Linked DNA regions of Microlunatus soli. The protein of the gene in region 1 interacts with the protein of each later gene in a pairwise test. Links are inferred from orthologs where the notes say so. Each region holds a gene or a part of one and is shown on either strand. Other genes may lie near its edges. The genes, in order: aceE and nth.

Region 1 (15,419 bases):
TCCTCGACCTCTTGACGGAGAGATTCGTCGACGTCCTCGTCCCATCCCAGTTCCTGCACGATCTGCCCAGATTTGAAACCGAGCCTGGAAACAGCCGACGACGTTCCCTCGGGCCGTGCGGTCGAGCTCACAACACCTCCAGTTCCCTCGTCCCGCCCTCCGGCAAGGACTCGTCTGGCCGTACCGTGATGGGCCGGCCGGTCGTGCGATCGCGTGCCGATCACACGTCCTTGATCCGCCAGACTGCCAGAGCTTGACCCTCAGGGGAAAGTTTGAGCGCGGCCGTTGCCGTGTCGTAACGCAGCGTTTGCCCTCCTCAGCCGCCCGGACGACGTTCGATACCGCCGGTATCGATGATCTGCGCCAGCATCTGGACGAGCGTAAAGCAGGTCCCGCTGCGCCCGTGTGGAGCGAGGTGACAGGATGGGTGGACGCAATGTTCACAAAATGCCGTCCGACGCATCAGCCGGAAGGCATCGCGGATATGCACCGACGGCGGGCCGGACCCCCGACGACAACCCGAGCACGACAAGAAGAGAAGCAGCACCACCCCTGCTGCAACACGTGAGGAGCCTCGATGGCCAGTCCTGGAAAGCTTCCAGCCATCACTGCTGAAGGCCTGCCCAGCCAGATCCCGGACACCGATCCGGAGGAGACCGCCGAGTGGCTGGAATCCTTGGACGGGCTGCTGGACTCCGACGGCAAGCATCGTGCCCGCTTCATCATGCTCAAGCTGTTGGAGCACGCTCGGGAGCGTCAGGTCGGCGTGCCGGCCCTGCGCAGCAGTGATTACATCAACACCATCTCCACCGAGTTGGAGCCGGAGTTCCCCGGTGACGAGCTGATCGAACGGCGGATCCGGGCCTTCATCCGGTGGAACGCCGCGATCATGGTGTCCAAGGCCAACCGCAAGGGCCTGGAGGTCGGCGGTCACATCGCCACCTATCAGAGCGTGGCCAGCCTGTACGAGGTCGGCTTCAACCACTTCTTCCGGGGCAAGAACCATCCCGGCGGCGGCGACCAGATCTACTTCCAGGGCCACGCCTCCCCCGGCATCTACTCCCGGGCCTTCCTCGAAGGCCGGCTGACCACCGATCATCTGGACGGCTTCCGGCAGGACGCCTCCCGGGGCGCCGGACGGTCAGTGACGTCCTACCCGCACCCGCGGATCATGCCGGACTTCTGGGAGTTCCCGACGGTCTCGATGGGCCTGACCGGGATCAACTCGATCTACCAGGCGCGGTTCAACCGCTACCTGCACAACCGCGGCATCAAGGACACCTCGCAGCAGCGGGTCTGGGCCTTCCTCGGCGACGGCGAGATGGGCGAACCGGAGTCGCTGGGGGCGATCAGCCGGGCCGCCCGCGAAGAGCTGGACAACCTGACCTGGGTGATCAACTGCAACCTGCAGCAGCTGGACGGCCCGGTGCTCGGCAACGGCAAGATCGTCCAGGAACTGGAGTCGGTCTTCCTCGGCGCCGGCTGGAACGTGATCAAGGTGCTCTGGAGCCGGGACTGGGATCCGCTGCTGCATGCCGACGTCAACGGCACCCTGGTGAACAAGATGAACACCACGCCGGACGGCCAGTTCCAGACCTACTCGGTCGAGGACGGCGCCTACATCCGGCAGAACTTCTTCGACTCCCCCGAGTTGCAGTCGATGGTGCAGAACTACACCGACGATGATCTTCGTCGGCTCGGCCGCGGCGGCCACGACTACCGCAAGGTGTACGCGGCCTTCAAGGCCGCGACCGAACACGTCGGACAGCCGACGGTGATCCTGGCCCAGACGGTCAAGGGCTGGACCATCGACGCTCTGGAGGCCCGCAACGCGACCCACCAGATGAAGAAGCTCTCGGTCGACGACCTGAAGGCGTTCCGGGATCGGCTCTACCTGCCGATCGACGATGATCAACTGACCGATCCGTACGATCCGCCGTACTTCCATCCGGGTGAGGACTCGCCGGAGATGAAGTACATGCACGAGCGGCGGGAGGCGCTGGGCGGTTACCTGCCCGAACGCCAACCGAAGCCCAAGATCGTCAAGCTGCCCGGCGACGAGGTCTACACCCCGCTGATGAAGTCGGCCGGCTCGGCCAAGGTGGCCACCACCCAGGCACTGGTCCGGTTGCTCCGTGACCTGATGAAGGACCCGGAGATCGGCCAGCGGATCGTGCCGATCGCACCGGACGAGTTCCGCACCTTCGGCATGGACTCGATGTTCCCGACCGCCAAGATCTACTCGCCGCACGATCAGAGCTACGAGTCGGTCGACCGCAAGCTGCTGCTGTCCTGGAAGGAAGGTCCGAAGGGTCAGCTGCTGCACGAGGGCATCTCCGAGGCCGGCGCGCTCGGCTCCTTCACCGCGGCCGGATCGTCGTATGCCACCCATGGCGAACCGATGATCCCGTTCTACATCTTCTACTCGATGTTCGGCTTCCAGCGGACCGGTGACTCGATCTGGGCGGCTGCGGACCAGATGTCCCGCGGCTTCCTGATCGGCGCCACGGCCGGTCGTACCACGCTGACCGGTGAGGGCACCCAGCACGCGGACGGGCATTCGCCGTTGCTGGCCTCGACCAACCCGGCAATCGTGCACTACGACCCGGCGTTCGGTTTCGAGATCGCCCAGATCGTCAAGGACGGCCTGCATCGGATGTACGGCTACTCCGACGAGGATCATCCGGGCGGCGAGGACGTGATCTACTACCTCACCGTCTACAACGAGCCGGTTGCTCAGCCCGGTCCGCCCGATGATCTTGACCCGCAGGCGATCCTGAAGGGGCTCTACCACTTCAGCTACGCCCCCGAGGTGCAGGGCGAGGGTGAGCATCCGACCGCGCAGATCCTGGCCTCCGGTGTCGCGATGCCGGCAGCGATCGATGCTCAGCGGATGCTCGCCGAGGAGTGGGGTGTGGCAGCCGACATCTGGTCGGTCACCTCCTGGAACGAGTTGCGCCGCGATGCGCTGGCCGCTGATCACCACAACTTCACCCATCCGGGCGAGGACCAGCAGACGGCGTACGTGACCCGAGCCCTGGAGGGCACCTCCGGTCCGGTCGTCGCAGTCAGCGACTACATGCACGCCGTTCAGGACCAGATCCAGGGCTGGGTGCCGAACAGCTGGTTCAGCCTCGGCGCCGACGGCTTCGGCATCGCCGACACCCGCGCCGGCGCCCGCCGCTATTTCCAGGTCGACGCCCAGTCGATCGTGGTCGGCACCCTGGCTGCCCTGGCCCGGGACGGCAAGTACGACCCGGCCGCTGTCGCCACAGCGTTCAAGAAGTACGAGCTGAACGATCCGACCGCCACCGCGGGTGTGCACCAGGAGGGCGCCGGAGCCTGACCGGGTTGACGCTGAAGGGTTCAGCCACCGGCCGTGATGCCCAGATATTGCTCGGCGAAGGCAGCCGCGGCGGTCGGTGAGCTGAACAGCCGACGGAGCCGGGACAACGCGGTTCCCGCGTGATGGGAGTCGCCGGACGACGGTCCGTGGAACACCTCCGACAGCCAGCCGGAGAATTCCTGGTAGTCCCAGACCCTGCGCAGGCACCGCGCCGAGTAGTCGGCGAGCGCGGACTCGTCTCCCCCGGCCAGCCGGCCGACGAGCGCGTCGCCGAGCGCGAACGCGTCGTGCAGGGCGAGATTCATGCCCTTGGCGGCGATCGGGGCTGTCAGATGGGCCGCGTCACCGGCCAGGAAGAGCCGACCGTACGCCATCGGCCGGACCACGAAGTTACGCATCGGGAGCACGCGCTTCTCGATCAGCCTGCCCTCGGCGAGCGGCGCGGCACCCTGCGCAGCGAGGCGCTGCTGCAACTCCGCCCAGACCCGGCGGTGCGACCAGTCCGCCGGATCGTCGTCGGGTAGGCACTCCAGGTAGTAGCGGGTCATCGTCGCGCTCCGGGCCATGTGCCCGGCGAACCCGCTCGGGTGCAGGCCGAAGACCGCACAGTCGTTGGACGGCGGCACCTCGGCGAGCAGGGCCAGCCACCCGACACCGTAATCGTGTCGCGCGATGCCGGCCCGTGACGGCAGCGCGTGCCGTGTCACGCCCTGGGCCCCGTCGCAGCCGGCAACGAAGTCGCAGCGCAGGAGCCGCCGTCGGCCGGTCTCAGCGTCGGTGTAGCTCACCTGCGGATCGGCGGTGTCGGTACCCGTGAGCTCGACATCGGCAACGCCGAAGACGATCTCGCCGCCGCGGACGTCGGCGTACTCGGCGACCAGGTCGGTCACCAGCCGCGGCTGCGGATAGACCCAGTGGTGTTGGCCGGTCAGCTCACCGAAATCGAAGCGCAGTCGCTCCCCCTCGACCCGGAACTCGCAGGTCGTCTGCCGTACGGCGTGGCGGAGCAGATCGGCCGCCAGCCCACGTCGTTCGAGGCCGCGGACGACACACTCCTCCAGGACGCCGGCCCGCGGCCGCTGCTCGATGAAGGCCCGGGACCCGGCCTCCAGGATCACGCAGTCGATGCCGGCCGCGCGGAGGATGTTCCCGACCGTCAGTCCGGCCGGGCCGGCGCCGATGATCACGACCGATCCGGTCATGGTGCTGATCATGGCAGGGGCCGTGCCCGCGGCCTGTCGACTTCAGTCCTCGCCGAAACCCGGGTGGCGGGTCGACCATTGATGCCGCTGCGACTGTTCCGGCTGCCGCGAGTCGCGGTCGGCAGTGTCTCGTTGCTGCTGTTCGGCGGTGTCGCGGTCGCGATGTGGTACTTCACATCCCTGTTCCTGCAGAACGTCCTCGGCCTCAGCGCACTCCGGGCCGGCCGCGGGCGCGGCAACCCGACCTGACCGAGCAATGTGTCGTGGAATCGGCCGCTCAACAACGATCTGCTCGGTCAACTCCGGCGATCCTCTGGGAGATGATCTTGTGGCCGGCACCGGGGGAATGGATAGTATCCGGAGCGTGAGAGGAGCTTGCGATGCCCGTGATCAATAGCGCCGAGGTGATCCTGGCCGACCTCGAGGTCGAGACCGTGCGGACCGACGCGACGCAGAGTTTTGTCAAGCAGGAAACGATTCTGGTACGACTGAGCACCGACGACGGCCTGATCGGGACGGGCTACTCCTACACCATCGGGACCGGCGGACCGGCGGTCGTCTCGCTGCTGCAGGAGAGTCTGCTGCCGTTGCTGATCGGCGAAGATCCACGCTGCGTCGAAGCCTTGTGGCGGCGGTTGCACGACAGTACCCATGCCACCACGGTCGGCGCGATCACCTCGCTGGCACTCGCCGCCGTCGACACCGCGCTGTGGGACCTCCGCTGTCTTGCTGCCGGACAGCCGCTGTGGTGCCTGGCCGGCGGTTATCGGCAGGCGATACCGCTGTATGACACCGAGGGCGGCTGGTTGCATCTGGCGACGGACGAGTTGGTCGCCGGCGCCTCCGCCTCTCAGCGCGCCGGCTGGCACGGGGTCAAGATCAAGGTCGGCAAGCCGTCGGTGACCGAGGACCTCGCCCGGCTGCAGGCGGTCCGGGATGCCGTCGGTGCCGAGTTCCCGATCATGGTCGATGCCAATCAGTCGATGACCGGCGCCGAGGCGGTCCGCCGGGCGGCGGCGTACGAGGCAGTGGGCTTGGGTTGGTTCGAGGAACCGTTGCCGGCCGACGATGTCAGCGGTCACGTCCGTCTCGCCGCCAGCACCTCGATCCCGGTGGCGGTCGGTGAATCGTTGTACTCGATCGGGCAGTTCCGGGATTATCTGCAACGCGATGCCGCCCATGTCGTCCAACCCGACGTCGCGCGGATCGGCGGCATCACCCCGTGGCTGAAGGTCGCCCATCTGGCCGAGGCTCATCACGTCGACGTCTGCCCGCACTTCCTGATGGAGTTGCACGTCAGCCTGGTCGCCGCGGTGCCCAACGGCCGCTACGTCGAACACATCCCGCAGCTGCGGGCGATCACCACCGAAGAGGTCGAGATCGTCGACGGACATGCGTTGGCTCCGGATCGGCCCGGCATCGGCATCGCCTGGGACTGGGACGCGATCGACGACCGCCGAACGCGGTAGCACGCGCTGAAGACGTCCCTCCGATTCGACCTGGGCCGAATGCCGAGCCCGGTCGGCCTACGGCTGAGTAGCCTCCTCTCGCTGAACTACTGCCGAGGGCAGTCGAGCTGAGGAGATCTGGTGTCCCATCCAGAGCGACCTCGATCCGGGAGGCGGGTCGGGTTGGTCGTTATCGGCACGATCGCGAGTATCGCCGTGATCGGAGCCGCGGTGCTGTTGATCCTCACGTTCGCCCGGTTCGGTCCGCTACGCGCGGCCGCACCGGCACCGCTGCCCCCTACGCCCGGCAGCAACGGCAGTGCGACGACCAGGCCACCGACCGCCCCGACCGACCGAGAGTCCGCCACGACCACCGCACCGTCCCCGTCCGCCGGCCCCCTCGGCGCGCCGGTACCGTGCAGGACCGGCCGTCCGCAACCGATGTGCTTCGACGACCGGGTCGTCAATTCCCACCACCTGAGGACGTACTTCAGAACCGAGAAGTCGCGCGACTTCGGGTGGAAGTGCTACCAGCGCGGTGACAAGGTGCCGAAGGTCGGCAAGCAGCGGGAGATCGGAAGCTGCAGCGTCGCGCACTACTACCCGGAACGGAAGTTCAACTGGCAGCAGGAAGTCACCTGGACCAACCTCAGCAACGACCCGAAGCGCAAGCTCGACGAGATCAGCGCATCCGTGGCCGTCCGTAAGGGAGTCACGACCGATCGCGAGGTAACACCCGCCGACGCGCGGCTGGTCGCGGATGCGGCTGTCGGCACGGCGCTGAAGGCCGCATTCGGCGAGCACAGCGAGATCGCCGATCAACTGCTCGACGCGTACACGACCACCTGTCACGACACCGCGGACGGACATCCGTCGAAGACCTCGACCGGTTACACGATCACCTGTGACCAGCCGTTCGTGCTCGACGTCGGCAACCTGCACCAGATCTCGGAGTCGGTTTCGTTCAGTTCCTACCCGTGACCGACACTGTCGGTCGGCGAATCAGGGTCACTCGCACCACTCCAGCAGCCGATCGACCGGCCAGGTGTTGATGATGCGATCCGGCTCGATGCCCACGGCGGCTGCGCGTTCGCAGCCGTAGGCCAGGAAGTCGAGTTGGCCCGGTGCGTGGGCGTCGGTGTCGATGGAGAACAGGCATCCGGTCTCGTACGCCAGTCGCATCAGGTCGTCCGGCGGGTCCTGCCGTTCGGGCCGGGAGTTGATCTCCACCGCGGTGTCGAACTGCTTGCAGGCTTCGAAGACGACCTCGGCGTCGAACACCGACTGCGGTCTGGTCCCTCGCTCGCCCTCGACCAACCGACCGGTGCAGTGGCCGAGAATGCTGACCTGAGGGTTGGCGATGGCGGCCACCATCCGATGGGTCATCGACTCCGAATCCGAGCGGAGCTCGGAGTGCACGCTGGCGACCACCACATCCAGCTCGGCCAGCAGGTCCTTGGTCTGATCGAGTCCACCGTCGGTCAGGATGTCGACCTCGATCCCCCGCAGTACCCGGAACGGCGCCAGGTCTTGATCAAGTTCGCTGATCACCTCCAGCTGCTCGCGGAGCCGCTCGGCGGACAGTCCGCGTGCGACCTTGAGCCGCGGCGAATGATCAGTGATCGCCGCGTACTGATGACCAAGATCAATTGCGGTCGTCATCATCTCCCGCAGCGGGCTGCCACCGTCGGACCAGTCCGAGTGCAGGTGCAGATCGCCACGCACCGCCGACCGCAGCTCGACCCCGCCGGTCGCCAGCGGCTTGGCGGAACCACGGAGCTTGGCCAAGGCATCGGGTACGACGCCGCTCTCGGCCTGGCTGATCACCTGTGCGGTCTTCGGTCCGACCCCGGCGAGCTCGGACCAGCTGCCGCGTCGACGGTGATCATCGTGCTCCGCGCCGGTCAGTCCCTCGACCGCGTCGGCCGCCCGCCGATAAGCGCGGACCCGATGGGTGTCGGCACGGGAACGTTCCAGCCAGAAACCGATCTCCCGCAGCGCCGCCACCGCATCGGGGTGGTCGTCGCCGCCGATGCTGCCGGTCCCGGGTCCGTCCACGTGCTTCTCCTCCCGTGGCGCCCGATTCCCGATGGCCCGATTCGGCTTCGAGCGCAGACGCCGAATCAAACTCTACTGGGGCCGCGCTACAGCGCCAGAACGGAGCCGTACCGTTTCGCCTCGCCATCGGGGATGCCGATCATCCCGTCAGGTCCGCGACATCCGACGGACCGGCCGATTGTTGTTGATCATGATCACCCGGTACCGAAGGCCGGCGGTGCTGTCAGTAGGCGACGGCGGTGCCGTAGGCGTATTGCCGGCTACTGTGGTCGGCCTGTCGCAGTCTCGGAGTCGGACCGAGTCCGGGAACACCGACGATGACCGCCCCATGACCGGCGTTCTCGTGCGGTGCACCGATCACCAACCCGGCGGACGAGCCGGCGAGGGCGGCCCCGGTGAGATCGCCGTTCTCGACCCAGCCCGGCATCCCGGCCGTCGCCTGATTCCAGCCCTTGCCGGTACCGATCGTCTGCACCACCCCAGTGGCATACGCCGACTTGATCTCCTCCTCCGGTGCCCCGACGATCAGTTCCAGCCGATCACCGAGCACGGCCGAGGTCACCGCCCAGCCCAACCGGTCCCCCTCCTCCACCTGCCCGGTCATGCCGTACGAGTCCTGATCCCAATTGATGATGGTGCCGTTCGGACGACCGGTCGATCGGGACAGCGGCACCACGGCCACCGTGCCGGCGTGCCGGAGCCCGTCGATGCCCTCGTCCGGCGCGCCGATCAGCAGCCGCGGACCTGCGGCATCGGCCGGCGGCGTCACATGCACCGACCATCCGAAACGGTCACCGGATTCCGCCGTGCCCGGGAAGCCGGTCCGAGCCTGACTCAACGAGTGCGGATCAAATCGTCCTTGATCGGACAGCACCAGCACGGTGCCGGCGTCGGCCACTCCGGACGATGTCTGCCCCGGTGCTCCGATCGCCACGATTCCTTGATCAACACTGATCGACGTCCCGAACCCGGCCTTCGGCGACGGCGCACCGGCGACGCCGGCCGTCGCGTAGCTGATGGTCCTGGCGTCCGCGGCGGTCTGGTTGCCGTCCCCGCCGCGGATCCGGAACGACGTCACCGACCCGGCACCGCCGACGCCGCCGACAACCGCACCCGGCGCACCGATGTAGAGGCGTTCGGATCCCCGTTCGCCTTCGTCGGCGTCGCGCGGCGTCGACGCCACCGCTGCCCCGAAGTGGGCACCCGGCTGCGGCGTACCCGGTACGCCCGCGATGCCGGGGGCGAACCGGCCGAACTCCTCGAGCGTGCCCGAACCGGTCATCCCGTAGATGTAGACGGCGCCGGCCTCCTCGACCCCGTCGACGGTCTCGTTCGGACTGCCGACCGCGATCAGACTGCAGAGTTCGGAGTTGCTGTCCTGATAGCTGGACAAGTAGGTCAGCGATGACCCGAAGCCCGGCACGGTGCTGTGGATCGTGTCCCGCGTGTCGTCCTCACTCCGGTACACCTTGAGGTAGCTGCCGACCGAGTAGACCACGTCCGGCAACTGCGGCAGGCCGACCGCGACGTCGGGCTTGCCGTCACCGCTGATGTCGTCGCTGCTGCGGCAACCCGTCGCGGCCGCCGCCTGCGGGACGCCGACGGACAGGCCGACGGACAGCATCGCAGCGGTCAGCAGGACCCGCCATCGGCGGCGCGCCGCACCGTGGCTGCCGGTCACCGGGTGCCGTTCACGGCGATCGTCGTCGATCATGACCACTCCTGGGGGTGAAGTGTTGAGATCACTCTAGGGCCAGGCTCAGGGCGCGACAGCGGATCCGTACCGGTCGGCGTTCGTGCTCGGTGCGAGCCAGCGGACCGGGTCGGAGTCGCCGGCAGGACCGCGGTAGATCACGGCGCCCGATCCGGCGTTCTCGCCAGGCACCCCGATCACGCCACCGGCCAGCGCTGCACCGAACCGGTCACCGTTCTCGTTGCCGCCCGGGATGCCTGAGCTGGACTGACTCAGACCGAAGTCGTCGTCACCGATCACCTGGACCATGCCCGCATCGCGGTGACCGTTGATGTCCTCGCCGGGAATCCCGATGATGAACTCCCAGTTGTCTCCGATCAGCACCGAGGTGATCGCCGAACCGAACGCGTCACCGGCTTCGGCTGTGCCCGCCAGATCCGAGGAATCCTGGTTCCATCCGGTGCTCACCGGCACCGGCGCGCCACTGTCGATGCGGATCGGAACATTCACCGCCGATCCGGCATCGGCTACCGACGAGAGATCCTCACCCGGGACTCCGACGACCAACGGGATCACCGCATCACCCTCCTGGCCGGCCAGCTCGATCGCCGCCCCGAACCGATCACCGCGCTCCGAACTGCCCGGCACGCCGGAGGTCGACTGACTCAGCTGACGCGGCGCGAACGGCGCGGCATCGTCCTCGGCCATGATCAGTGCCGCGCCCGCGGCCACACCGCCGACCGCCTGTCCGGGAGCGCCGATCGCCACCACGCCGTGGCTGACCGAGAGCGCCGCCCCGAGGGCACCGTGCGGCGTCGGTGCACCAGGAACGCCGGCGCTGGCGTAGCTGATGATCTTGCCGTCCTCGGCTGCGGGACGGTCCGCGGTCCCGAGCCGGAAGGAGGTGACACTGCCGGCATCGGCAACCGACGAGACGTCCTGCCCGGGCGCCCCGACGTACAGCCGGCGTGACCGCGGATCGACCTCGTCGTGCAGTCGGGTCGCTGACGCCACCGTTGCGCCGAAACGGGCGCCGGCCTGAGCGGTCCCCGGTACACCGTCATGTCCTTGGGTGTACCGGCCCCGTTGGACGAACTCGTCACCGTCCCAGGCGTAGACATAGACGGCGCCCGCTGCGGCCTTGCCGTCGACCGTCTCCTGCGGGCTGCCGACCACGAGTTGGCTGCAGAGCCGATCATCGCCCTCATTGACGTAGGACGACAGTTGGCCGACCGAGGAGCCGAAACCGTTGGGCCCTTGGAGCCGGACGACCTTTTCCCTGTCCTCGTTGGTGATCCGGACCTGGACCGTGCCGCTGCGGCCACTGGCGCCCGGGGCACCGATCACCGGGTCGGTGCGGTAGTCCCCGTCGAAGTCGTACGAAGCGCGCAGGCACTCCGGTTCGGCGGCCGCCCGCGGAGCACCGATGATCAATCCCGCGATCACCAGAGTGGATGCCAGCGCCGCGGCGGCCAGCCTGTGGCGGGTTGATGACTTGTCGCGGTTCTGGTTCGCGTTGATCATGGTGGCTCCTCGGGCGGGATCTGCTCACCTTAGGTGAAGCTGTGAGCGTCGACGGGCCGAATCGATCACGATCAGTAGGTCGATTCGATCACGCCGAGCAGCACGTTCGGTCACGACCGGAACACGACCGGTTCCACCCGGGCGAGGTCAACCGAATACGCTGCGCACCATGGCGGCAACTCCTCGCGGCATCAGCCGATCTCTGCTGCCGTCTGCCAAGACCCGGGCGGCGATCGCCAAGCGGATGGCGGCGGTGTCGGGTGAGATGACGACCGCGGCCGTCTCGGAGATGGAGAGCCGACATGCCTGGTTCTCCGAACTGGACGCCAAGCACCGGTCCTGGATCACGCTGGTCGCGCAGGCCGGTATCGACGGGTTCGTCCAGTGGTTCGCCAATCCTGAGCCGGAACGCCCGTCGACCGCCGACGTCTTCGGTTCCGCACCTCGGGAGTTGGCTCGGCGGATCTCGCTGTACCAGACCGTCGAACTGGTCCGGACCACGATCGAAGTGGCGGAGAACCAGATCGACGAGTTGATGCCGCGCGGCGACCGCGCCGTGCTGCAGGCCGCCATGATGCAGTACAGCCGGGAGGTCGCGTTCACCGCTGCCGAGATCTACGCCCGGGCGGCCGAACTGCGCGGGGCCTGGGATGCCCGGCTGGAGGCGCTCGTCGCCGATGCCGTGATCCGCGGCGAGACCGACGAGACCGTGTTGTCGCGCGCCTCCGCATTGGGCTGGCGATCGTCGGCCAACGTCGTGGTCGTGGTCGGCCCGGAGCCGGCCGAGGAGCCGACCGTCGCGATCGAGAGCATCCGGCACGAATGCGCCAAGGCCGGGCTCGACATGCTCGGCGCCGTTCAGGGTGATCGGCTGGTGGTGGTGCTGGGTGGTGGCGAGATCGCCGCGCCCGATGTCGCACTGCGGATGGTCGAGCGGTTCGCCGACACCTTCGGCGCCGGCCCGATCGTGATCGGCCCACCGGTTGATCATCTCGCCGAGGCCACCCGCAGCACTCGGGCGGCGCTGTCCGGCTACCGGGCGGCCGCCGCGTGGCCGGATGCCCCGCGACCGGTCCGGGCCGACGATCTGCTGCCCGAGCGCGCGCTGTCCGGCGACGGCCATGCCCGCCGTGCTCTGGCCCGCGACATCTACGCTCCCCTGGCGGCAGCAGGGAGCGGCCTGCTGGAGACCTTGATCGTCTTTCTTGATCATGGCGCCAGCGTCGAGGCGACCGCCCGTTCTCTGTTCGTGCATGCCAATACCGTTCGCTATCGGTTGAAGCGGATCAGCGAGGTCACCGGTCATAGCCCGACCGACGCCCGGGACGCCTACGTCTTACGGCTGGCACTCACCCTGGGGCGGCTGCTACCGACCGACGGCAGGCAGACCAGTTGATCTTGGACCGTCGGCGACGAGCCTCGGCCCGTCAGCCGCCGCGGAGCACCTCGAGGGCATGATCATATTTTCCGGCCAACCTGGTGCGGGTCCGGTCGTCGAGCCGAGCGACCCGGGCCGGATCGGTGTTGTCGGCGATGTCGGCGAACTTGACGCGTAGCGCCAGCGGATCCGCCCTGACCCGCCGGTAGTAGTCGTCCGGTTCATCTTTCTCGACCCTGGTCAACGCGACCACCGCGGCCACGATCGCCGCGTCGAAGTCGGCGGCAAGATCATCTGCTGTGACGTCGGTGTCCTCGACCACGTCGTGCAACCAGGCGACGACCCTGCCGTCATGATCATCTTCGGCCAATCGGTCGGCGACCCGTTCGGGATGACCGATGTACGGCTCGCCGCTCTTGTCGGTCTGCCCCCGATGCGCCTGGGTCGCGATCGCTATCGCCCGGTCGACGCTCTCCGCTGTCGCCATCTCGTACTCCCTCACGTTCGGCTGGTGGCTGCTTCGCATTCTGCCCATCCCCTCCGACGACATGCCGATCCCAGCAGTTACCGGGCCGCCGACCTCGGCCAGATTGCAACAGTTGCTACCGAATCGCCCCGGGCCAACCAACACCCGAGGGCGATTTCGCAACAGTTGCTGCGATGTGACCCTCGTCGCCTGGGCGTTGCGCGGGATCAGACGAGAAGCCCGTAACCTCATCAGACACACCAGTCACATTGGTCACTTCTGCCAACGTCCGATCCGGTCATCAGGGGTAGACCTGTCCGTGCACTGGTCGGGTGTTTGTAGGGATCTGACAACTCGACATCAAGAGATTCGTCGTGTCGTTGCAGGGCTGAACGGGGGTCGGCGCGGAAGAGTTGTCGCGTGCTCGCCATTGTCGCTCCCGGTCAGGGTGCCCAGACCCCAGGTTTCCTGAAACCGTGGATCGCCGAACCGACCTTCTCCGAGCGGTTGGACTGGTTGTCGGCGGTCAGCGGACTTGATCTTGCTCACTACGGGACCGAGGCCGACGCCGAGACGATCCGAGACACCGCGATCGCGCAACCGTTGCTGGTGGCCGCCGGCCTGTTGGCCGCGCTCGAACTCTTTCCGCATCCGACCGACGCCTTCGCCCATATCGGTGTTGCCGCCGGACATTCGGTCGGCGAGATCACTGCGGCAGCCGGCGTCGGTGTCCTGACCGCCGAGCAGGCGATGGTGCTGGTCCGGGAGCGGGGCCGGGCGATGGCCGAGGCCAGTGCCGCGACGCCGACCTCGATGACGGCGGTGATCGGCGGCAACCCCGACGAGGTGCTGGCCAAGATCGACGAGCATGGGCTGACCGCGGCCAACAACAACGGACGCGGCCAGGTCGTGGCCGCCGGCACCGTTGACCAACTGCGAGCGTTGGCCGGTGACCCGCCGGCCCGGGCCCGGCTGATCGAGCTCAGCGTCGCCGGCGCGTTCCACACCGTGCACATGGCGCCGGCGGTGCAGCATCTGTCCGATCTGGCCCGCGCGGTTTCCACCCACGATCCGCGGACCCGGTTGCTGTCCAACGCCGACGGACAGGTGGTGCACGACGGGGCCGAGGTGCTGCAACGCATCGTCCGCCAGGTGTCCTCCCCGGTCCGCTGGGATCTGTGCATGACGACGATGGCCGATCTCGGCGTCACCGGCCTGCTGGAGATGCCGCCGGCCGGCACCCTGACCGGCATCGCCAAACGCAACCTGAAGGGCGTCGAGGTGTTCGCAATGAACACTCCCGATCAGCTCGGCGACGCGGCCGACTTCGTCCGCCAGCACGCCGACGCCGGCGCCGCCGGGCCGATCAACGGCAATCCGACCTGGCGACTGATCGTGTCCCCCGGCAAGGGGCAGTTCATCCGTACCGACGATCTGGAGATCGGCACAGTACTGCCGCGCATGAGCACAGTCGGTGCTGTCAAGAACCTCCGCGACGAGATCCCGGTCAGTGCCCCGCATGGCGGGATCGTCGTGGAATGGCTGGCCGAGGACGGCGATCCCGTCTCGCCCGGCCAGCCACTGCTGAGGTTGCATCCGGTCGTCGAAACGGCCGACGCGACCGAGGTGAGCCGCTGACGATCACCGATGAGCAGGTCGCATCTTCGTGATCGACATCTCAACCGGGCATGATCGACAACTGAATCCGGACCAGCCCGGTCCATCCGATCGCTCGATCGACAACTACCAGCATGATCAACCACAAGGGAGACAAGCCAGATGGCAACCACCGAAGAGATCCGCAGCGACCTGGCCGAGATCGTCAACGAGGTCGCCGGGGTCCCGGCCGACGACGTCCAGCTCGACAAGTCGTTCACCGATGACCTCGATGTCGATTCGCTCTCGATGGTCGAGATCATCTACGCCGCCGAGGAGAAGTTCGGCGTCAGCATTCCCGACGAAGAGGCCAAGAACCTGAAGACGGTCGGCGACGCCGTCGCCTACATCGAGCGCGCCGCCGCCTGACACCCCTCGGGTCGGCGTCACGACTGCAGCAGCGGGACTGACGCCGACACCGCACCCCACGACTAACGCGAGGAGCGCATCCCTGATGTCCCGGACCACTGTTGTCGTCACCGGCCTCGGAGCCACCACTCCGCTCGGCGGCGATGTGGCATCCACCTGGGCCAATCTGGTCGCCGGCAAGTCCGGCGTCCGTCCGATCGAAGCCGACTGGGCAACGGATCTGCCCTCGCGGATCGCCGGCCAGCTCGCTGTCGACCCGTCGGAGGTCCTGAACCGGGT
Region 2 (15,046 bases), 3.1 Mb from region 1 along the record:
CACCGGCTACGGCCAGGGCGGCTACGGCTACACCGAGCCGACCGCGGCGTACGAACAACAGCCCGGTCAGCAGCCGGATGACCCGGAACGTACGACGATCTTCGACCGCCCGGCCGGCGGCTTCCCGCCACCCGGCGGGCAGGGCGCAGGCACCGGACAGGGTTCGGCGATGGCCGGCCCACCGGCACCCCCTGCCGGCAGCAGCCCGTCAGCACAACCCGCACCGCAGCCGTCGCCGCGACGACGGGGTCGGGCCGGCCTGATGGTGTTGTCGCTGGCACTGGCCGCGCTGGTCGGCGGCGGCGTCGGGGTCGGGTCCTATGCCGCCCTCGGACGGGACGGGCAACAGGTCGCCTCACCGATCAACGTCAGCACTCAGCGGGCACCGCAACAGGCCAAGACCGACGGCACCGTCGAGGACGCGGCCAAGGTGATCGAACCGTCGGTGGTGACGATCACCGTGCAGTCCGGTACCAGCGGCGACATCGGCAGCGGCGTCGTGCTGGACAAGAACGGCCACATCCTGACCAACAACCACGTCGTCGCCGGCAGCCAGAGTGGCGGCGGCTTTCCCGGCAGCCAGGGTCAGGTGAGTGGACAGACCAAGATCACCGTCACGTTCAGCAACGGCAAGACCGCGCAGGCGAAGGTGGTCGGCAGTGACGAGACCGACGATCTCGCCGTGATCAAGGTCGACGGCGTCAAGGATCTGAAGCCGGCGAAGTTCGCCAAGTCGTCGTCGCTGTCGGTCGGCCAGTCGGTGGTCGCGGTCGGCGCACCCCTCGGACTGTCCCAGTCGGTCACCAGCGGAATCGTCTCCAACGAGGCCCGCCCCGTCCGGTCCGGCAACAACAACGACGCGGTCTACATGGCAGTGCAGACCGACGCGGCGATCAACCCGGGCAACTCCGGTGGCCCGCTGGTCGACCTGGACGGATCGGTGGTCGGCATCGACTCCTCGATCGCCTCGACCGACGAAGGCGGCGCCGGCGGCGGCAGCGAGTCCGGCAACATCGGCATCGGTTTCGCGATCCCGGCCGACGTCGCGGTCCGGGTCGCCTCCGAGCTGATCGACAACGGCAAGTCCGAAGACGCCGTCCTCGGTGTCACGATTGCCGGCACCGACGACAGTTCACTCGGATCGACCACCACCGGCGTCCAGTTGCGCAGCGTCGAATCCGGCAGCGCAGCCGACGACGCGGGGTTGCGGGCCGGTGATGTGGTGACCGCGCTGAACGGATTCAAGGTGACCACAGCCGACGGTCTGATCGCCGCGACCCACTACTACGCACCGGGCACCGCGGTGCAGGTCGACTATCAACGCGACGGACAATCCAAGACCGCCAAGGTCACCCTCGGCTCCGCCTGACCCCCACTCTTCCCGCGCACCTTCGAGGTCCCAGCGCAGGCTGCAAGCAGCGCTGGAACCGCAAAAGTGCGCGGGAACCGTACGGGGTGGGTCAGCGGGCTCGGCGTTCGACGCGTTCGACGTCGATCAGGGTGACCGAGCGCGGCTCGAGCCGGATCCAGCCGCGGGCGGCGAAGTCGGCCAGCGCCTTGTTGACCGTCTCGCGGGACGCGCCGACCAGCTGGGCCAGTTCCTCCTGGGTCAGGTCGTGGTGCACATGCACCCCGTCCTCACGATGGTCGCCGAAGCGGTGCGCCAGGTCGAGCAGCGCCTTGGCGACCCGGCCCGGCACGTCGGAGAAGACCAGATCGGCGTTGGTGTCGTTGGCCCGGCGGAGCCTGCTGGCGAGTTGACCGAGCAGACCCTGAGCCACCTCGGGACGGCCGACCAGCCACTTGTTCAGCACCTCGTGCTCCAGGACTCGCAGATCGCAGACCGTGACGGCGGTCGCCGTGGTCGAACGCGGTCCGGGATCGAAGACCGACAGCTCGCCGAACATCTGGCCGGGGCCGAGCACGGCCATCAGGTTCTCCCGGCCCGCCGAGCCGCTGCGGCCGAGCTTGACCTTGCCGCTGACCACGACGTAGAGCCGGTCCTCGGTGTCGCCCTCGTGAAACAGGATCTCGCCTCGCGCGAGATTGACCGTGCCCATTGCCGCCGACAGCGCCGCCACTGCCTCGTCGTCAAGCCCTTTGAACAGCGGAGCCTGTTTCAAGACTTCGGGGTCCACGTGCCCTCCTGGTCATCTCCAATTTCCCCCGACAGGCTACCGTCAGCCGCCGTGGTGTGCACCACGTCATCGCAGCGGCGCGGCGTCGTAGGCTGAGCCGTATGACTCCTGGCTCCACCTCGCCGACCGAAACCGACGCCGCGGCCGACGGTGTGGCACCGAGCCGGACGTCCCTGGTCCGCCGAGCGCGCACGATGAACCGTACTCTGCACGCAACCTATCCCGACGCGGCCTGCGAATTGGACTTCGACAGCCCGTTGCAGTTGTTGGTGGCGACGATTCTGTCCGCACAGACCACCGACAAACGGGTCAACCTGGTGACCCCGATCCTGTTCGGTCGCTATCCCGACGCCGCGGCGCTGGCGGGCGCGGACCGGGCGGAGATGGAGGAGATCCTCAAGCCAACCGGGTTCTTCCGGGCCAAGACCGAATCGATGCTCAAGCTCGGGGCGGCCCTGGTCGAGCGTTATGACGGACAGGTGCCCGGCAAGCTCAAGGAGCTCGTGACGTTACCGGGTGTCGGGCGGAAGACCGCCAATGTGGTGCTGGGCAATGCGTTCGGAGTGCCCGGGATCACCGTCGACACCCACTTCGGCCGACTGGTCCGTCGTTTCGGGTGGACCACCGAGACCGATCCGGACAAGGTCGAGGCCGAGGTCGGCACTCTCTTCCCGCGGAAGGACTGGACCCAGCTCAGCCACAACGTGATCTGGCACGGTCGGCGACGCTGCCACGCCCGCAATCCTGCCTGTGGCGCCTGCCCGTTGGCCCGCTGGTGCCCGTCGTACGGCGAGGGACCGACCGATCCGGCGAAGGCGGCGAAGCTGGTCCGGGAACCGCGGGGATGATGCCCGCAGCTCGCCCGGCGGCGGTCGCCGCAGGACTGTTGATCTTGCTGACCACCGGCTGCTCGGCATTGTCCCCCTCTGCGACCCCGGGTACGACCCCGTCGGCCCAGCCACCCGGCGCCTCGACCTCCTCAGATCCGAGCCTGGCGGCGGCGAAGAAGCAGGCCGGGATCGCCGACTGCCCGACCAGTGACGCCGACGCCCAGGCTCAGCCGGATGGTCTGCCGGCCGTCACGTTGCCCTGTCTGGGCGGTGGTCGGTCGGTCAATCTGGCCGGGCTGCGAGGCACCCCGACCGTGATCAACATCTGGGCCCAATGGTGCGGCCCCTGCCGGCAGGAAGCGCCGCACCTGCGGGCCGTCGCGGAACGAGCCGACAACAAGATCAACTTTCTCGGCATCGACTACGACGACCCCGATCCCGCTGCCGCGATCGACTATGCCGGGCGGGCGAAGTGGAGCTATCCGCAGCTCCAGGATCAACAGAAGTCGATCAAGCCCGGACTGCGGATCCTCGGGCCACCGCAGACGCTCTTCATCGACGAGAGCGGACGGATCGCCTACCGTCACAACGGTCCGATCACCTCCGACCGGGAACTGATCGACGCCATCGATGATCATCTCGGGGTCCGGCTGTGAGTCCGGACGACGGCGTTCCGGCCTGGCTGGACACCCTGCGGAACAGCCTGGATGACCCGGGCACCCCGCACACCTTCACCGAAGAGGAACGACGCCCGGCGGCGGTGTTGATCTTGCTCGGTGAGGACACCCTGCCGGGGCCGGACGGCGGTGCACCCGTCGGCGGACCGGATCTGTTGTTCATCGAGCGGGCGGCAGGGCTGCGCTCGCACCCCGGGCAGGTCGCGTTCCCCGGTGGCGGATACGAGCCCGGTGATCATGATCTGGCCGACACCGCGCTTCGCGAGTCGGTGGAGGAGACCGGGCTGGATCGGGACGGGGTCCAGGTGCTCGGGGAGCTGGCCACCATCGAGGTCCCGATCAGCGGCTACCAGGTGACGCCGGTGCTCGGCTGGTGGCGGCGGCCGAGTCCGATCGGCGTCGTCGATCCCGGCGAGGTCGCCGCCGTGCTGCGGATCCCGATCGCCCGACTCGCCGATCCGGAGAATCGCTTCACCATGACCCATCCCAGCGGACGGTACGGTCCCGGCTTCTTCATCGGGGAGTTGTTGATCTGGGGGCTCACCGCCTACATGGTGGACGGCGTCCTGACCCGCGGCGGCTGGCAGCAGCCGTGGGACCGGCGTCGTACCAAGAACATCCCGGACCGCTACCTCGGCAGAGTTTGAGGTCCCGTTACGCTCGTTCGGCCCGATACCCTCACAGGGGTCTTGTCCGGGTCGGATCCACACGAAGGAGCAGCACCGATGACCGAAGATCAAGAACTGGCGCAGAGTCTGAACGCACGGTTCGCCGATCTGCTCGGCGAGCACGCCGACGTCGGTGCGGAGCTGGTACGGCGCTACGCCGAGCCGCAGCGGCACTACCACGATCAGCGACATCTGGCCCACGTCCTGGATCGGGTCGAGGAGTTCGCGACCGCCAAGCATGATCGTTTCCTGGTCTCGTTGGCCGCCTGGTTCCACGATGCGGTGTATGCGATCCCGACCGCCGAACTGAGCAACGAGGAGGCCTCGGCCCGACTGGCCATCCGTACGCTCGGTCGCTGCGGCTTCGAACAGGAGGAGATCGGCGAGGTCGCCCGGCTGGTCCGGCTCACCGAGACCCATCGACCGTTGGGCTCCGACGCCGACGGCGAGTTGCTCTGTGACGCCGACCTGGCGATCCTCGCCGCCGAACCGGAGGACTATCGCCGCTACGTCGCCGACGTTCGCGCCGAATACCCCAAGCTGGATGATCAGGAGTTCGCCCGCGGTCGACTGGCTGTGCTGCAGCGCTTCGGTGGCCGGGACATCTTCCGGACCAGCAAGGGCCGCCGGTTGAACGCCGCCGCCCGGACCAATCTGACCACCGAGGCCCTGCAGTTGATCGACGACCTCGGCGTCCGCGCCGACTTCGACCCCGACGAGTGGCCCCTCAACGCCGGCTGAGGAGTCGTCGGCACCCGCAGACCACTCGCCAGGGGCCACCCATCTGGGCGATTTCGTAACACATGCGACCGTCTCGCCCCTGGCTGCCGCTCTCCAAGGGGCGATTCGGTAACACCGACTGCCATCTGACCGGACTGAGTGTGGACCGTTCGACGCCAGTACGCGACGGGGCGGGTCGCCGCTCGGCAGGATCGGATCCGAGGTCAGGCGTCGGAGCCGTGCAGGGCGTCGCGGAGGGTCACCCGGGCGCCCACCCGGAGCAGTGCGTTGCGGTAGATCCGGGACGCGATAGCGATCACGCCCGCGGTGCTCGCGATCAGGATCAGCAGTGACAGCAGCGGCTCCCACCAGGCGGCGTCGGAGACGAACATCCGGAACGGCATCCCGACCGCTGCCGAGAACGGCACGTAGGACATGATCGTGATCACCAGGTCGTTGTCGTTGAGGAAGATCACCAGGAAGTAGGGGATCATCACCAACATCGTGACCGGCATCAGCACCGACTGCACGTCCTCCTGGCGGGAGACCAGGGAGGCTGCGGCGGCGTACATCGCTGCCAGCAGGACGAAACCGATCACGAAGAACACCACGAACCAGGCGATCGGTGCCCCGAGCGCGCCGAGCAGTTGGGTGTCGCCGGTGACGGTCAGGCCGACGACGGCGCAGGCGCCGAGCAGCACCACCTGACCGAAGGCCAGCAGACTGTTCCCGATGATCTTGCCGGTCAGCAGTACCGACGCCGGAATGGTGGACAGCAGGATCTCCACGATCCGGGTCTGCTTCTCCTCCACGACACTCTGCGCGATCGTTCCGCCGAAGGTGACCGCGGAGATGAAGAACACCACACCGAAGGCGAGTGCGGCGAAGTAGCGCACCATCGGCGACATCTGGGACCGGTCCAACAGCTCGACCGAGGGCTTGACGCTCAACAGCGCCACCAGTTCGTCCGGGCTGGAGTCCTCGGCGATGATCTTGAGCCCGGTCCGGTTGCCGTTGTCGCTGATCACGACAGCATCCACGGTCCCGTCGCGGAGCAGCTGAACTCCCTGTTCCCGGTCGTTCACGGTCTTGACCGTCAGCTCTGGACTGTCGGCGATCTGCTGTGCCGCCGGACCGACCGCGGCGACCGGGGTCGAGTGATCACGATCGGCCAGCAGGCCGCTGATGATCACCGAGGCGAGTACGCCGGCCAGCATCAGCGCGGTCGAGATCAGGAACGCCTTGCTGCGGACCCGAGCCAGGATCTCCCGCTCGGCGACCAGCCAGATCTGTTGGCTGCGGTTCACTGGATGACCTCCTTGAAAATCTCGGCCAGCCTGGGCCGGCGAGGGGTGAAGCTGAGCACCGGGCCGCGTTCGACGGCCCGCGTCAGGACGGCCTGTGCGGCGTCGGCGGAGTCGGTCTCGAAGATCGCGTGCGGACCGTCGAACTCGATCACCTGGACCCCGGACTGATCACGCAGCCAGCCGGCATCGAAGCCGAAGGTCGCCTGATAGGTGCTACCGGCGTACTGTCGGCGCAGCGCGTCGCGATCACCGGTCGCCCGGATGGTGCCGTCGGCGATGATCACCAGGTCGTCGCAGAGCTGCTCCACGATGTCCAACTGGTGTGAGGAGAAGAGCACCGGCACGCCGGCATCGGCCCGCTCCTTCAACACCGCGAGCACGACGTCGACCGCGAGCGGATCCAGGCCGGAGAACGGCTCGTCGAGGATCAGCGCCTCCGGGTCGTGGACCAATGCCGCCGCGACCTGGGCCCGCTGTTGGTTGCCCAGGGACAGTGTCTCGACCCGGTCGCCGGAGCGTTCGGCGAGTCCGAGCTTGTCCAGCAGATCGGTGGTGTTGTGCCGAGCCCGGGACGCCGACAGCCCGTGCAGTCGGGCCAGGTAGCCGAGTTGCTCACCGATCGGCATCTTCGGATACAGCCCGCGTTCCTCCGGCATGTAGCCGAAGCGTCGTCGGTCGTCGGCGGTCAAGGACTGCTTGTCGAGCCGGACCTCGCCGCTGTCGGCGGCCAGCACGCCCAGCATGATCCGCATGGTGGTGGTCTTGCCGGCGCCGTTGCGGCCGACGAAGCCGGTGATCCGTCCACCGGCGACGTCGAAGCTGACATCCCTCAGCACCCGCCGCCCGGTGAAGGACTTGTTGATCTTCGACACTTCGAGCATGACCTCAGCCTAGGAAGCATCGCCCGGTCACACCTCCGCACCAAGGGGGAGATCCTGGCTCCACCCTCAGCCGGACCCGGCACACCCGCACCCGATCACCGCCGCACCACTTCCGTACCTTCGCACCACGTACACCTGGTGCGAAGGTACGCAACTAGTGCGACGGTGGGGGTGGGTCGAGGTCGGCCTGTTGGACGAGCAGGGCGATCTGGACCCGGTTGGCGACGTCCAGGTGGTCGAGCAGTCGGGAGATGTAGGTCTTCACGGTCGGCAGCGAGATGCTCAGCCGATCGGCGATGTCGGCGTTGCTGAGTCCGTCGGCGACGGCGCGGCCGACGTCCCGTTCGCGCGGTGACAGGTCGGCCAGCCGGGCACGTGCGGCGTCCCGGGACGCCGTCCGGTGATCTTGGCGTACGTGGTCGAGCAGCGCCCGCGCTGCCGTCGGAGCCAGTGTCGGTTCGCCACGGCCGGCCGCACGCACAGCATCGACCAGATCTTGCGGCGGTGTGTCCTTGAGCAGGAACCCGACCGCTCCGGCGGCCAACGCCGCCAGCGCCAGTTCCCCGGTGTCGAAGGTGGTCAGCGCGAGCACCCGTGTCGCGGGGCTGCCCTCGGCGATCCGTCGGGTGGTCTCGATGCCGTCCAGGACCGGCATCCGCAGGTCCATCAGGATCAGGTCTGGCGCGAGAGATCGTAACTGGGCAAGGCAATCCCGGCCGTTGGACGCCTCGCCGACGAGGCGCAGATCTGGCAACCCGTCCAGCATCATCCGCAGTCCGGAGCGGACGATCGGGTCATCGTCGACGATCATGATCCCGATCGCCGCCGGCGCGGTCGCAGGATCCACGGCCTCCATCACGCCGGAGCCGTCTCACTCGACTGCGTACCGGTCAGCGGACTTGCTGCGGCGCGCGGAAGATCGGCGCCGAGCGGCAGCCGGGCGTGCAGCGTGAAGTCGTTCGGTGATCGGTCGATGTCGAGACTCCCTCCGAGCAGGGCGACGCGTTCGGTCAGTCCGACAATGCCATAGCCGGACTCCGGCAGCGGCGCACCGGGTCGGGCCGATGGTGTTTGCGCGGCGATCGGGTTGCGGACGGTGATCTCCAGACTGCCGTCGGTCCTGTCGATCGTGAGTGACACCGGCTGGCCGAAGGCATGCCGTCCGGCGTTGGTCAGCGCCTCCTGGACGATCCGGTAGACGGCCCGACCGATCGGCGGAGCAAGATCATCGAGAACGTCCTGATCGATCCGGACGCGCAGGTCGGTCCCGGTCGAAGAGTGGGAGTCGAGGAGTTCGCCGAGGTGGGCGGCCGAAGCGATCGGCCGAGATCCGTCGGTGTCGTCGGTGTCGCGGAGTACGCCGAGGATGTCGCGCAGCTCGGTCAGCGCCAGATGGGACGACCGTTGGATGGTCGTGGCGGCCGCACCGACCTGAGCGGAGTCCAGGTCCGGGCGGAAGGCCAGGGCACCGGCATGCACCGAGATCTGCGAGATCCGATGGGCGAGCCCGTCGTGCATCTCGCGGGCGATCCGTTGCCGTTCCATGCTGCGAGCCTGCGCGATCCGCAGATCACGCTCGGCCTCGGCCCGTCGGGTCCGGTCCTGCAGCTTCCACAACAAGCTGCGCTGGGCTCCGATTGCGCCGCCGCAGATGCCGCAGGCCACCATCGTGACTGCGGTTGCGGCCGTCACGCCGAAGACGAAGAACGCGATCCCCTTCACACCGGCCTGGGGAACATGGTCGCTCGGCAACCCGGTGCTGAGGTCGATCGGAACCAGCATCTGGGCTGCGTAGATGATCAGCACGCCGGCACCGACCCATCCGTACTGTCGCCAGCGGCGTCGAGTGGCCAGCGAACACGACGCCCAGAGGAACGGGCCGAACGCCGGCGGCGACACCGCAGCACAGCAGAAGATCAGGAGCGGCGTGATTGCCGGGCGGCGTCGCCGGAAGAACACCAACACCCATCCGGCAGCACCGAAACCGATGGTCAGGATGATCGACCACGTGGGTTGTGTCCCCGCGCCGATCACGGACACCACCGTGTAGATCCAGGCCGCAGCACTGATCGCCGCACTGATGCAGATCCGCCCGAGAAGAGCGTTCGGGGTGAGCCGAGGTGGCGGCGGATCGGCCTCGTCGATGGCGTTCATGATGGTGACAATAGGAACGTCGAGGTCCGACCGATAGTCCTCCACGGAATGATCCGCCTTCGTCCGAAAGGATGACCGCCGATCGGCCGCACCCCTGAAGCGCTGAACCAGCCTGCCGCACCGTTTGCGTACGTTTGCACCAGGTGTACAGGGTGCGAAGGTACGCAAACGGTGCGGCAAGGGTGTGGTCCGGCGGACCGGGCGAGGGACTACATGGTGGCGAGGTAGTCGGCGGGCTGTTGATCACCGACGATGGCGCCGTCGGAGACCACCAGGACGCGTTCGACCCAGTGCAGGGACTGCGGCCGGTGGGTCACCACCAGCGTGGTCCGTCCCTGGGCGGCGACCCGCATCGCCTGGTTGACCTTGCGTTCGCTGGCCAGGTCCAGATTGGAGGTCGCCTCGTCCAAGATCAGGATCGACGGATCGACGATCAGCGCCCGGGCCAGGCAGAGCAGCTGCCGCTGACCGGCCGACAGGGAACGGCCCCGTTCGGTGATCAGCTGTCGGTAGCCACCCGGCATCCGGGAGATGAACTCGTGTGCACCGACCGCACGGGCCGCGGCCTCCACCTCGGCATCGGACGCGTCCGGCCGACCGTAGGCGATGTTGTCGCGGACCGACCGGGTGAACAGGTGCGGTTCCTGCGGCACGTATCCCATCCGGTTGCGGTAGTCGGCCAGATCGAACTGATCAAGGTCGATGTCGTCGACCAGAATCCGGCCCTCGGTCGGATCGTAGAACCGCGACACCAACTTCACCGTGGTCGACTTGCCGGCACCGGTCCGACCGACGAAGGCCACCCGCTGACCGGCCGGGATGTGCAGGTCGACCCGCTTCAGCGCGTCGCTGGTGGTGCCGGCGTAGCGCAGCCGGACCCCCTCCAGCTTGATGTCGCCGTTGATCACGTCCGGCCGGACCGGAGCATCCGCAACCGGGGTCGAGGTCTTCAACCCGAGCAGCTCGCTGATCCGGACCAGGCCGGCGCGGGCCCGCTGGTAGACGTCGAACACGGTGGCCAGCTGCTGGATCGGTGCGAACACCTGCGCCAGGTAGAGCATGAACGCCAACAGGGTGCCGACCGCCAGCGTGCCGGCGTCGACGAACCGCGCGCCCAGCCCGAGGACGGCGACGGTGGCCGAGGTGGACAGGATCTCGATCACGCCGACGTAGACCGCGGTGGCGAACGAGCTGCGCTTGGACCAGAACATGAAGTCCCGGCCGAGGGCTGCGAACCGGTCCAGGTTGGTGGCCTCCCGCCGGTAGGCGTGGGTGACCCGGATGCCGGCCAGCGATTCCTGCAGGTTGGAGTTCAGGATCGAGGTCCGCTCCCGAGCCTCGTCGTAGGCGACCGACGCCCGGCGGCGATACCACCAGGTCGCCACGGCTGCCGGCGGCACCACGCAGAGCACGGTCAGCGCCAGCCGCGGATCCAGCGCCAGCACCACGATCGACATCCCGGAGAAGGTCAAGATCGCCATCAGCAGGTTGATCAGACCGACCTGCAGCAGCTCCGCGATCGCGTCGATGTCGGAGGTCATCCGGGTCATGATCCGGCCGGCCTGGGTGCGGTCGTAGAAGTCGATGCCGAGCCGCTGCAACTGCCCGTAGACCCGGGACCGCAGCGCGACCAGCAGCCGTTCGGTGGTGCGCTGGGTGGTCAGCTGCGAGCCGCGCTGGACGAAGAACAGACCACCGGCCAGCAGTGCGGCGCCGACGCAGACCATCCCGAGCACCGGCAGGCTGCCGTCCAGCATGCCGCCGTTCACACCCTCGCGGATCAGCAGCGGATTGACCAACGCCAGTACGGTTTCCAAGGCCACCAGCAGCAGCCCGGCCAACAGCCCGTACCGGTAGGGGCTCAGGAACTTCACCAGCTTGAACGGCTCGGATCGCCGGCCCTCGCCGTCCAGGTCGACACCCGGATGATCATCGAAGGTCGGCAGTGCGGCGATCTTGGCGGCGACATCCGGCGGAGTCTCCAGCTCGGCCGGCGGACGGCCGCTGGCATCCTGCCGGGACTCCCAGGCCGAGGCGGTCGGCGCGAAGTCGCCCCGCCGGGCGGCCGGCAGCAGACCGGCAGCGTCGTCGTCGCCACCGGCCATCTCGCCGAACAGATCCCGGTAGAGCGCGCTGCGGTCGAACAGTTCCTCGTGGGTTCCATGATCGACAACGTGGCCGTCGTCGAGCAGCACGACCCGGTCGGCCATCCGCACGGTGGACTCCCGGTAGGCGACCATGACCGCTGTCCGGCTGGCCAGGAACGGCCCGAGGTTGGCGTGGATCTCGTGCTCGACCTTGGTGTCGACCGAGCTGGTGGCGTCGTCCAGCAACAGGATGTCGGGGTCGACCAGCAGCGCCCGGGCCAGAGCCACTCGCTGTCGCTGACCACCGGAGAGCGTCATGCCCTGCTCGCCGATCAACGTGTCGTAGCCGTCGTCCAGCCGGGTGATGAAGTCGTCGGCCATCGCCGCGCGGGCGGCAGCCCGGATCTCGTCGTCGGTCGCGTCCGGCCGACCGTAGGAGATGTTGTTGGCGATCGTGTCGGAGAACAGGAAGCTGTTCTCGAACACCATCCCGACCCGGCCGCGGAGCTGGGACAGCGACTGGGCGCGAACGTCGACGCCGTCCACCAGCACGCTGCCGTCGGTCGGGTCGAAGAACCGGCCGATCAGCTGCATGGCGGTGGACTTGCCGCAGCCGGACGGACCGACCAGGGCGATCGACTCGCCGGCGGCGATGCTCAGATCAAGATGGCGCAGCACCTGATGGCCGTCGCCGTCCACATAGGCGAAGGAGACATCGCGGAAGTCGATGGTGCCGGCCTGGTCGGTCGGGGTCACCGGCTCGGCGGGCTCGGTCAGGTCGGGACGCAGGTCGAGGATGTCGCCGATCCGCTCCACCGCGGCCTGGCACTGCGGCAGGTTGCTCAGGATCATCCCGATCACCCGGGCCTTGCCGGCCAGTCCGGTGAGGTAGCTGGAGAAGGCGAGGAAGACGCCGACGGTCAGGTAGCCGTTGATCACCAGCAGGCCGCCGAGGGCGATGATGATCACCTGGCCGAGTTGCGGCCCGGCCATCAGCGAGGCGAAGAACGGCGCCCGCAGCCGGACCGCCCGGACCCGTGCTCGGAACATGTTCAGCAGAGCATGGTGCAGCCGGGTCGTCTGGGCAGCCTCCTGGCCGAAGGCACGGACCACCCGGACGCCGAGCACGGCCTCCTCGATCTCGGTCATCAGCTCGGCCTCCTTCTGCTGGGAGTCCCAGCCGGAGGCGTGCACCTGGGTGCGCATCCGGTGTGTGATCACGAACACGGTGCCGATGATGATCATCACGACGACGGCCAGCAGCGGCGACAGCCGGAACATCACGACCAGCGAGACGGTGATGCCGACGGTGGTGGCCGCGACCTCGGCGATGAAGCCGATCAGCATCTGCACCCAGCGCAGATCTGTGCTGGCCCGGGAGACCAGCTGGCCGCTCTGCAGTTGCGAGTGGCCGGAGAAGTCCAGTCGTTGCAGGGTGTCGTAGATGTCGTTGCGGATGTCGTGCTGGATCGCCAGCGCGGCCTTGCCGGAGCGGTAGCGCCACAGCATCGACAGCACACCGATGATCAGACCGAACACGGCCAACAGGCCGAGCCAAGGCAACAGCGGGCGATTCTTGGCGATGATCGCGTCGTCCAGCACGATCTGCTGGATCAGCGGCAGGGTCGAGCCGAGCGCGGCGTAGACCGCGGCCAGCACGGCCGTACCGATCAGCAGCCGACGGTGGCGGTTCAGGACGGGGAGGAGCCGGCGTCGCCAGGACGGCGGAGTGGGCGACTGCAGGGAGTCGACGGTTTCGGCGGGCGGCGCGGACGGACGGGTCCGGAGCGCGGGCGCGGACATGGAGTCTCCGAAGTTGATCTTGGAATGGGCTGCAGGAGGATGTCACCCGGGACCGCAACGGCGGTCGTCGGGTGCAGGCAGCAGGCATCGCTGCCGCGGTGTCGGGACACGGCGGCGTGTGGAGGGGGATGCTCAGGAGAGGGAAGAGGTGGTGGCGGTGTCGATCCGTTCGGCCCGTGTCGTCGGCTCGGAGCCGGCGAGGGGCGGATCGATGGCGCGATGGTTGTGGCGGCTCAGCGTCCACAGCCGATTAGGGCAGAAGCACCTGGAACACCAGCTAAGAGGAGTGGGATGGGAAGACGAGAGAAAAGTCTTGCACCATGTCACCGCAGAACTCAACTGCAGACCCGTTGTATTGCCAAATGCGATAAGAGATATTTCTCCGCACCGGTGTCTGCGGGCTCTGTCAGGAGACGGGCGTCACAATTCCGTGCTCGTAGGCATAGATGACGGCCTGGATCCGGTCGCGGAGTTGCAGTTTGGCCAACAGGTTGGAGACGTGGGTCTTGACGGTCGCCTCGCCGACCACCAGCTCCGCGGCGATCTCGGCGTTGGACTTGCCCTGCGCGATCAGCGCCAACACGTCGGACTCCCGTTCGGTCAGCTGGGGGATGTGGGCCGCCGCTCGGTCCGGATGTGCAGCTGCTGCCGGTCGGCGTTCATGATCACCGGGCGACAGCTGTGCGGGATCGCCGGTTCCGGTCGCGAAGCGGGCGATCACCCGCTTGGTGACTGCGGGGGCGAGCAGCGCGTCACCACCGGCGACGACCCGGACCGCCTCGATCAGATTCTCCGGTGAGGCGTTCTTGAGCAGGAAGCCGCTCGCCCCGGCCTGCAGCGCCTGATACAGGTAGTCGTCGCGATCGAAAGTGGTCAAGATCAACACCGCCGAGCCGACCGCCGGGTCGGCGACCAGCTCCCGGGTCGCGGCCAGCCCGTCCAACACCGGCATCTGGACGTCCATCAAGATCACGTCCGGGTGCAGCGTCCGGGCGCGGTCGATCGCCTGCCGTCCGTCGGAGGCCTCGCCGACCACCTCGATCCCGTCGGCCATGCCGAGAATGACCCCGAAGCCGTAGCGGACCAGGTCCTGATCATCGACCAGCAGGACGCTGATCGGTCCGGAACCGGTCTGCTCCGAGCCGGGGGCATCCGATCCCGGGGCGGTCGCATCGTCGTTCATGGTGTCCTTGCAGGTCGTGGGTGAATTGTCGAACGGGGCTGCCGAATCCTGATCGGTCCGGCTTCGGTCGCTACGAAGGATCCGGGTCGGTGGCCGGCGGTTGCAGCGGCATCCGCGCCCGGACCAGGTAGCCGCCGCGGTGCAGCGGCCCGAGCTCGATGGTGCCGGCGGAGGCGGCGACCCGTTCCCGCATCCCGCGCTGGCCGAGACCGGCGCCGGTCAGCCGATTGCCCGTCAGTGACGCGATGGAGCCGCCGTTGGTGATCTCGATCTCCGCCTGGTCGGCGTAGAACCGCAACCGGACGTCGGCCGTAGCGTGCGGCCCGGCATGCTTGCGGACGTTGGTCAACGCCTCCTGCACGATCCGGTAGATGTTGACGTCGGTGACTGCGGAGAGTGGCCAGCGGGTGCCGATCACCTCCAGTCTGGTCGGCAGGCCCGCCGCATTGGCCTGGCCGATCAGCTCCGGCAGCCGACGGGTCCCGACGGTCGCCGCGGCATCGGATGCCGACCGATCGGTCGTGTCGTCGGCGGACGGACCGTCCAAACCCGAACGCGGTACGGAGTCGCCGTCGGGGTCCCGCAGGGTGGTCAGGAT

What was found.
Region 2: the proteins of aceE (region 1) and nth interact in binary tests that used the Escherichia coli proteins (3 or more experiments, as listed by UniProt). The link is inferred for Microlunatus soli from one-to-one orthologs.

Annotation. Positions count from the first base shown.
Region 1 is NZ_LT629772.1:5,432,666-5,448,084, reverse strand. The notes cover bases 233-3,546. They hold aceE (pyruvate dehydrogenase (acetyl-transferring), homodimeric type), read left to right. Parts: upstream 233-577; coding sequence 578-3,346; downstream 3,347-3,546. Other genes in these bases: BLU38_RS24945 (4-hydroxybenzoate 3-monooxygenase), read right to left, coding at 3,367-3,546. In the rest of the region: BLU38_RS24955 (DUF3052 domain-containing protein), read right to left, coding at 1-131; more of BLU38_RS24945, read right to left, coding at 3,547-4,548; BLU38_RS24940 (hypothetical protein), read left to right, coding at 4,630-4,797; BLU38_RS24935 (mandelate racemase/muconate lactonizing enzyme family protein), read left to right, coding at 4,929-6,017; BLU38_RS32110 (hypothetical protein), read left to right, coding at 6,138-6,977; BLU38_RS24925 (PHP domain-containing protein), read right to left, coding at 7,005-8,054; BLU38_RS24920 (hypothetical protein), read right to left, coding at 8,278-9,768; BLU38_RS24915 (hypothetical protein), read right to left, coding at 9,814-11,271; BLU38_RS24910 (PucR family transcriptional regulator), read left to right, coding at 11,441-12,667; BLU38_RS24905 (HD domain-containing protein), read right to left, coding at 12,699-13,136; BLU38_RS24900 (acyltransferase domain-containing protein), read left to right, coding at 13,536-14,753; BLU38_RS24895 (acyl carrier protein), read left to right, coding at 14,895-15,140; BLU38_RS24890 (beta-ketoacyl-[acyl-carrier-protein] synthase family protein), read left to right, coding at 15,226-15,419. UniProt on the Escherichia coli protein: Component of the pyruvate dehydrogenase (PDH) complex, that catalyzes the overall conversion of pyruvate to acetyl-CoA and CO(2).
Region 2 is NZ_LT629772.1:2,368,017-2,383,062, reverse strand. The notes cover bases 1,172-4,112. They hold nth (endonuclease III), read left to right. Parts: upstream 1,172-2,239; coding sequence 2,240-2,986; downstream 2,987-4,112. Other genes in these bases: BLU38_RS10980 (NUDIX hydrolase), read left to right, coding at 3,621-4,112; BLU38_RS10985 (TlpA family protein disulfide reductase), read left to right, coding at 2,983-3,624; BLU38_RS10995 (Crp/Fnr family transcriptional regulator), read right to left, coding at 1,461-2,138; BLU38_RS11000 (S1C family serine protease), read left to right, coding at 1,172-1,369. Also shown: more of BLU38_RS11000, read left to right, coding at 1-1,171; more of BLU38_RS10980, read left to right, coding at 4,113-4,292; BLU38_RS10975 (HD domain-containing protein), read left to right, coding at 4,371-5,054; BLU38_RS10970 (ABC transporter permease), read right to left, coding at 5,258-6,340; BLU38_RS10965 (ABC transporter ATP-binding protein), read right to left, coding at 6,337-7,221; BLU38_RS10960 (response regulator), read right to left, coding at 7,376-8,068; BLU38_RS10955 (sensor histidine kinase), read right to left, coding at 8,077-9,420; BLU38_RS10950 (ABC transporter ATP-binding protein), read right to left, coding at 9,585-13,265; BLU38_RS10945 (response regulator), read right to left, coding at 13,672-14,448; BLU38_RS10940 (sensor histidine kinase), read right to left, coding at 14,519-15,046. UniProt on the Escherichia coli protein: DNA repair enzyme that has both DNA N-glycosylase activity and AP-lyase activity. The DNA N-glycosylase activity releases various damaged pyrimidines from DNA by cleaving the N-glycosidic bond, leaving an AP (apurinic/apyrimidinic) site.